One region of the Devosia rhizoryzae genome, then DNA from elsewhere that is predicted to be linked to it. Evidence: predicted binding sites of a transcription regulator. Region 1 holds the regulator's gene; each other region holds the start of a gene.
What was found. The regulator LexA, encoded in region 1, represses DNA repair genes until DNA is damaged. The targets are predictions, from matches to a motif close to TGTTCNNNNTGTGTTCNG.

Region 2: a site for LexA is predicted at 1,398-1,415, ahead of JI748_RS01165 (putative DNA modification/repair radical SAM protein). Genes of this name have one in related genera too.
Region 3: a site for LexA is predicted at 1,427-1,444, ahead of JI748_RS10045 (PA0069 family radical SAM protein). Genes of this name have one in related genera too.

Annotation. Positions count from the first base shown of each region.
Region 1 is NZ_CP068046.1:1,227,279-1,229,547, forward strand. Features, by position in the region: gene uvsE (UV DNA damage repair endonuclease UvsE) at 1-477, opposite strand, end outside; gene lexA (transcriptional repressor LexA) at 561-1,274, opposite strand; gene JI748_RS06155 (molybdopterin molybdotransferase MoeA) at 1,361-2,269, opposite strand, start outside.
Region 2 is NZ_CP068046.1:242,405-244,673, forward strand. Features, by position in the region: gene JI748_RS01160 (UdgX family uracil-DNA binding protein) at 1-162, opposite strand, end outside; gene JI748_RS01165 (putative DNA modification/repair radical SAM protein) at 162-1,397, opposite strand; gene JI748_RS01170 (PQQ-dependent sugar dehydrogenase) at 1,554-2,269, opposite strand, start outside.
Region 3 is NZ_CP068046.1:2,013,863-2,016,131, reverse strand. Features, by position in the region: gene JI748_RS10050 (HAD family hydrolase) at 1-73, shown strand, start outside; gene JI748_RS10045 (PA0069 family radical SAM protein) at 204-1,352, opposite strand; gene JI748_RS10040 (MDR family MFS transporter) at 1,700-2,269, shown strand, end outside.

The sequences.
Region 1 (2,269 bases):
CCAGCGCTGCCGGGCCGCGATCTTGTCATCATAGACGCCGCCGACATGGACCACCATGACCGCTTCTGGTCCAAGGCCCATAAGGTCGAGCATTTCAGCCTGGCTCGTGAGGTCCCAGATGCTTTTGCGCACCAGTTCCGGGTCGGGGCTGTTGAGGACGATGAACTGGCTGGGGTGAAAGGAGAGCCGCAGGCCAAGCTCGCGCGCCCGCTTGCCGATGATTGCGAGATCTCCTGCGCAGTCCTGCACCATCGAGTGGAACTGCGGCATGTCGGGGTGGGTGGCATAAGGCGCAAGGTCAGAAGACATGCGGTACATGCTGATCTGGTGCTTCACCAGATAGTCGAAGATATCCGAGAGATACCCCAGCGAGACACGAAGATGGGGGTTGGATTGCGAGCGACGCGCGTCGTTGCTTTTGAGCGCAGGGTTGCCCAGCACCTTGACGGGAAAGCCGAGCTTGAGGAGATTGGACATTCACATTGCCTCCGAGGAGGGAATGCACGACTCTTTACGCCGTTCCGAAATGATAGAGCCGGGCGAACCCGGCTCGAAGCATTCTAGTACTTGCGCAGAAGGCCAATGAGACGGCCCTGAACCTTGACGCGATCAGGCGGGAAGATGCGGGTCTCGTAGGCGGGGTTGGCCGCTTCCAGCGCCACGGTATTGCCCTTGCGGCGCAGGCGCTTAAGCGTTGCTTCCTCGTCGTCGACCAGGGCGACGACGATCTCGCCGGTGCCGGCCGTGTCCTGGCGCTTGATGACTACGGTGTCGCCATCGAAGATGCCGGCTTCGATCATCGAGTCGCCGCGCACTTCGAGCGCATAGTGGTCACCGGCACCCAGCATTTCCGGCGGGACCTGGATGGTGTGGGTGTGCTGTTCGATCGCAGAGATCGGCGTACCCGCCGCGATCCGGCCCATGACCGGGATCGAGACGGGGCGGGCATATTCTTCTGCCGCAACGCCGCGGGCCGGCGACGTGCTGAGCTTGCCCAAGCTGCCTTCGATCACCGACGGCTCGAAGCGCGCCTTGCGGCCACCGAGCGAGGGGTTCATTGAATCGGGAAGCTTCACCACTTCCAGGGCGCGGGCGCGGTTCGGCAGGCGGCGGATGAAGCCGCGTTCTTCAAGCGCCGTGATCAGCCGGTGAATGCCGGATTTGGACGCCAGATCCAGCGCGTCTTTCATTTCGTCAAAGGATGGGGGGATGCCGCTTTCCTTCATCCGTTCATGGATGAACATGAGCAACTCGTGTTGTTTGCGCGTCAGCATCGGCCCGGCATCCTAGAATCGGAACATAGACAGAACGGTTATAATCGTTCCATTTATGTTCTGCAATGCCACAAATAAAACACGGGTCAGAATGCGTCGATCGACAGGGCTTCGACTATCGCGCCGGCCCCTTGACCGGAGTCATGCTCTGGCTGGGTGATCAGCATGTCGGCCTTGGACAGCGACGAGGTGTGGCCACTGTCGGTCTGCGCGATTGGGAGAAGGGTGGGGCCGCTTGTAGAGTGGACCAGCTGCGCGCGCATGAAGTGGCGGCGGGCGGTGTTTGGCGGGGTCGGTGCGGCGAGCGGCAGATGCCAGTGCGGCGGTTCGGCATAGCCGAGCCAGGCGCGCAGTGCCGGCTTGATGAAGACGATGGCGGTGACCAGCGCCGAGACGGGATTGCCAGGCAGGCCGAAGACCAGGGTCTTGCCGCGCATGCCGAACATCAGGGGTTTTCCCGGGCGCATGTTGATGCGCCAGAAATCGAGCGAGACGCCGAGGTCTTTGAGCACATCCTGAACGAGGTCATGTTCGCCGACCGAAGCGCCGCCGGTGGTGATCAACACATCCGGTTCGCTTGCAAAGGCCTCCGCAAGACGGGTGCGGAGCAGGTCGATGTCGTCGCCGATGATGCCGTGATCGGTGATGGTCTCGGCATAGGGCTTCAGCAGCGCGGCAAGGGCGAAGCTGTTGGAGCCGACGATCTGGTCGGGCCCGAGCGGTGTGCCTGGCACGACAAGCTCATTACCGGTGGCAACGAGACCGATGCGGGGACGCCTGGCGACGGTGAGTTCTGCGTGGTTTGCCGCTGCTGCCACGGCGATATGCATCGGTGTCAGCAGCGTGCCGGGCTCCAAAAGCGCCTGACCCGTAGCGAAATCGTTACCCTTCGGCCGAATGCTGTGGCCAAGCCGGGCAGGGGCGGTGAAGCGGACGAAATCGCTATCGCGCTGCGCTTCTTCCTGCATGATTACCGTGTCGGCGCCGGAGGGAAG
Region 2 (2,269 bases), 980 kb from region 1:
GGGGGTGGGGAGCATTTCGTCGCCGCCTTCGAAGAGGCCGTTCTCGTCCGAACCGGTGCGCCAGACGATCTGGCTCGGCTCCATACCGGCGGCGAGCAGGCGGCGGGCCTTGCCGCGCCATTCGTCGAGGTCGTTGAGCTTTTCGAGACGGATGGCCAGCATCAGAAGAGCGAGAGTTGCTTGGGCTGCGGCGTCAGCTTCTGGCGCAGGCGCTGATCGTCGATGGCGCCGCCGGGGGACCAATCGCCGGTGACGATGAAGGGGCGGACCTTATCAATGGAGGCGGTCATGCGCGCGACATCGGCAAGGGTCAGGCGATGGTGGCGGCGGGAGCGGATGATGCGATCGACGGCGTTGATGCCGAGGCCGGGGACGCGCAGCAGCATTTCGCGGTCGGCGCGGTTGACGTCGACTGGAAAGCTCTGGCGTTGCTTGAGAGCCCAGGCGAGCTTTGGATCGATGGCAAGATCGAGATCGCCATTTTCGCCACCCTGGACGATTTCGGGAACATCGAAGCCATAAAAACGGATCAGCCAATCGGCCTGGTAGAGGCGATGTTCGCGCATCAGCGGTGGTGGCCGCAGCGGCAGCTTGGAGCTGGCGTCGGGAATGGGCGAAAAGGCGGAATAGTAGACGCGCTTCAAGTTATAGCCGGAGTAGAGGCCGGCGGCGCGGGTCAGAATGGCGGAGTCGTTAGCGGCATCGGCGCCGATGATCATCTGGGTCGATTGGCCGGCAGGCGCAAATTTTTGCGGCTTGGCCTTCGGCTTGCCCTCGGGCTTGGCTTCATCGAGCTTGCCCCGCAGACGGGCCATGGCCGTGCGAATTTCCGCCGGTCGCTTTTCGGGTGCGAAGTGCTCGAGCGCCGTATCGGTGGGAAGCTCGATATTGGTGGAAAGGCGATCGGCCCAGCGGCCGGCTTCGGCCAAGAGTTCCGGGCTGGCATTGGGGATGACCTTGAGGTGGATGTAGCCCTGGAAGAGGTGCACTTCGCGCAGGGTGCGGGCGACGCGGACCATTTCTTCCATCGTGTGGTCGGGCGACTTGATGATGCCGGACGAAAGGAAGAGCCCCTCGATGTAGTTGCGGCGGTAGAAGTCGAGGGTGAGCTGCACGACTTCGTCCACGGAAAAGCGGGCGCGCTGCACATTGGAGGACGAGCGGTTGATGCAATAAGCGCAGTCGTAGATGCAGAAATTGGTCAGCAGCAGCTTGAGCAGGCTGATGCAGCGACCGTCCGGAGCGTAGGAGTGGCAAATGCCGCTGCCTTCGGTCGAGCCGATGCCCTTGGTGCCGGCGCTGTTGCGTTTTTCGCTGCCGCTCGAGGCGCAGGAGGCATCGTATTTGGCGGCGTCGGCCAGGATCGCGAGTTTTCGCGTGAGAGTGAGAGCTACCATCGTTCGTCCTTTGTTCTGTGTTTAGGACATGAAGAGGGGGATTGCACATCACAATGTTGAACGGAGGAAAGAGGCCCACAGCCGCCGGAGAGACCCCCACCCGGCCTCCCCCTTTAGGAGGGGGAGGAGTGGATCGGGGGTGGGGAGGGGCTGGTGCTATTGCGCGGGAGGGGTGGGGGCGCCGTTTGCGGGGCCGACGGCGGGGGCGATGTCGGTTTGCGGTGGCTCGGGGGTGCCTTCGGTTGGGACAGCTGGGGTTGCTGCAGTTGCCGGAGCAAGAGCGGGTACCTCAGCTGCCGCAGCGGGCGGGGTCACGCGGTCGGTGGGGATCACTTCGGCGATAGCGGTGCCGCCTTCAGCGGCGACGCGCCAGACGGTGTTGCCGGCGTCGTCGGCAATCAGCAGGGCGCCGGTGCCGTCCATGGCAAGGCCGACGGGACGGCCGTGGGCATTGTCGCCATCGAGGAAGCCGGTGACGACGTCGATCGCGGGGCCGGAAGGCCTGCCATCGGTAAAGGGCACATAGATGACCTTGTAGCCGTTGAAGTGGTCGCGATTCCAGCTGCCGCGATTACCGATGAAAGCGCCATTGAGGTATTGCTCGGGCATGGCGCTGTCGTCGGTGAAGGCGAGACCGAGGGCGGCGACGTGACTCGAAAGCGCGTAATCGGGCTTGATGGCGGTTTCGACGAGATCGGGGCGCGGCGGGGAGACGCGCGGGTCGACGTTCTGGCCGTAGTAGCTGTAGGGCCAGCCGTAGAAGCCGTCTTCCTGCACCGAGGTCAGATAATCGGGCACGAGGTTGGGGCCGAGCTCGTCGCGCTCGTTGACCACGGTCCAGAGTTCGCCCGTGTCGGGGTGGAAGTTGAGAC
Region 3 (2,269 bases), 790 kb from region 1:
GGCGGTGATCGGGGTGCGGGATTACCAGGAGGCGGGTGTTTTGGGGTTGGTTCGGTCGAGGCTGTTTGCGTAGGCGAAGAGACCCCCACCCGGCCTCCCCCATAAGGCGGGGGAGGAGTGGCGCCGAGCTTGGGGAGGCAACTTCGACTGAACGCCGAACCAACTCATCCCCCTCCTAAAGGGGGAGGTTGGGTGGGGGTGCCTTAAAACAAGCTCATCTGCTTGCTTTCCAGCCTTGGGGCTTCGAAGAGATCGGTGCGCAGGCTGGGATGCTTGGTGTTGAGGCCGTAGCGTTCGCATGCCTTTTCGAAGCGCTGGCGCAGCAGGACGGCATAGGGACCTTCGCCGGTCATGCGGGTGCCCCAGCGCGCGTCGTAGTCCTTGCCGCTGCGGGTATCGCGGACGAGCGAAAGAACGTGGCGTACGCGATCGGGGAAGTGGCGCAACAACCATTCGCGGAACACGTCGCGCACTTCGCCGGGAAGGCGCAGCAGCACCATCGAGGCGCTGACGGCGCCTTGCGCCTTGCCGGCATCGAGGATGCGTTCGAGCTCCATGTCGTTGATGGCCGGGATCATTGGCGAGGCAAAGATGGCGGTCGGCACGCCGGCTTCGCTCAAGAGCCGGATGGCTTCGAGGCGACGGGCCGGGGAGGACGCGCGCGGCTCCATCTTGCGGGAAAGCTTGTGGTCCATGGAGGTGACTGAAATCGCGACCTTGACGAGACCCTGCTTGGCCAGTTCGGTCAGCAGGTCGAGGTCGCGGATGATTAGCGCCGACTTGGTGACGATCATGACCGGATGCTTGGTTTCGAGCATCACTTCCAGAATGCCCCGTGTCAGCTTGTGCTTGCGCTCGGCTGGTTGGTAGGGGTCGGTGTTGGTGCCCATGGCAATGGGCTTCGGCTTATAGTTCTTGGCCCCAATTTCAGCGCGCAGGGCTTCGACGGCATTGGATTTAACATAGATGTCGCGCTCGAAGTCGATCCCGGCGGAGTGGCCGAGATAGGCGTGGGTCGGGCGGGCAAAGCAATAGGAACAACCATGCTCGCACCCGCGATAAGCGTTGATCGAGCGCTCGAATGCAATGTCTGGGCTATCATTGGAGGTAATGATGGTCTTGGCGCGCTCGGTATGTTCCACCGTCTCGAACATGGGCAGCGGCTCGACCGTGCCCCAGCCGTCATCGAAGCTGTCGCGCTGATGCGTCTCGAACCGGCCGACGCGATTGGTCTGTGCGCCTCGACCACGAATACGCTCGGGCTGCAGTAGCTCACGCCGTGCGAGGTCGGCATCGCGGCTGAGGCTCAGACGTTCCAGGGCTTCGAAAGAGGGGGCCTGATAGAGGGCCATTTTCGGTTCTCCAGACTAGCGCACCAAGACGATGAATCATCTACGGGCGACACCGATATGGCTATCAGCTTTCTGAGAACAAAACAAGAACACTACAATGTGAGCGTGCTCGCCTGACTGTCATATCGGCATAGCGCTCATGCATTACAAGACTGGACGTCGCGACTTCGTGAGCGTAGACAACCGCGCTCCGCCAGGCCCATCAACCGCTCGCCACTCGTCCGCTCGCGCGGCGCGTGCGGCTTTGCTGACAAGGCTTGTCACGGAAGTTTGGAAAAGATGTCGAAGGCTGATGGCCTCCTCCGTCGTGAGGGCGACACGATCCTTGAAAGGGACACGAGATGACTATGGACGCGACCATGGATGCGCTGCCGCAAAGCGCGCCTCACCATCCCGACAATGCAGCACGGAACCGGCTGGTCATCGCCATCCTGCTGGTCTCGACCTTCGTGGTGTTTTTGAACGAAACCATCATGAGCGTCGCCATTCCGCACCTGATGACCGATCTCGGCGTGACCGCCGGCGCCGCACAGTGGCTGACCACGGCCTTCCTTTTGACCATGGCGGTGGTGATCCCGATCACGGGTTTCCTGCTTCAGCGCATCAACACGCGCCCAATGTTCATGCTGGCCATGTCGGTGTTTTCAGCTGGAACCCTGATCTGCGCTCTGGCTGCAGGGATTGAGCTGCTGATCGTCGGCCGCGTCGTTCAGGCCGTGGGCACGGCGATCATGATGCCGTTGTTGATGACGACGGTGATGACCCTGGTGCCGCCCGAAGGGCGCGGCAAGACCATGGGCAATATTTCGATCGTCATGTCGGTGGCGCCGGCGATTGGCCCCACTATTGGCGGTTTCATCCTCGGCCACTTCGACTGGCGCTTCATGTTCTATTTCACCCTGCCGATCGCGCTGGGT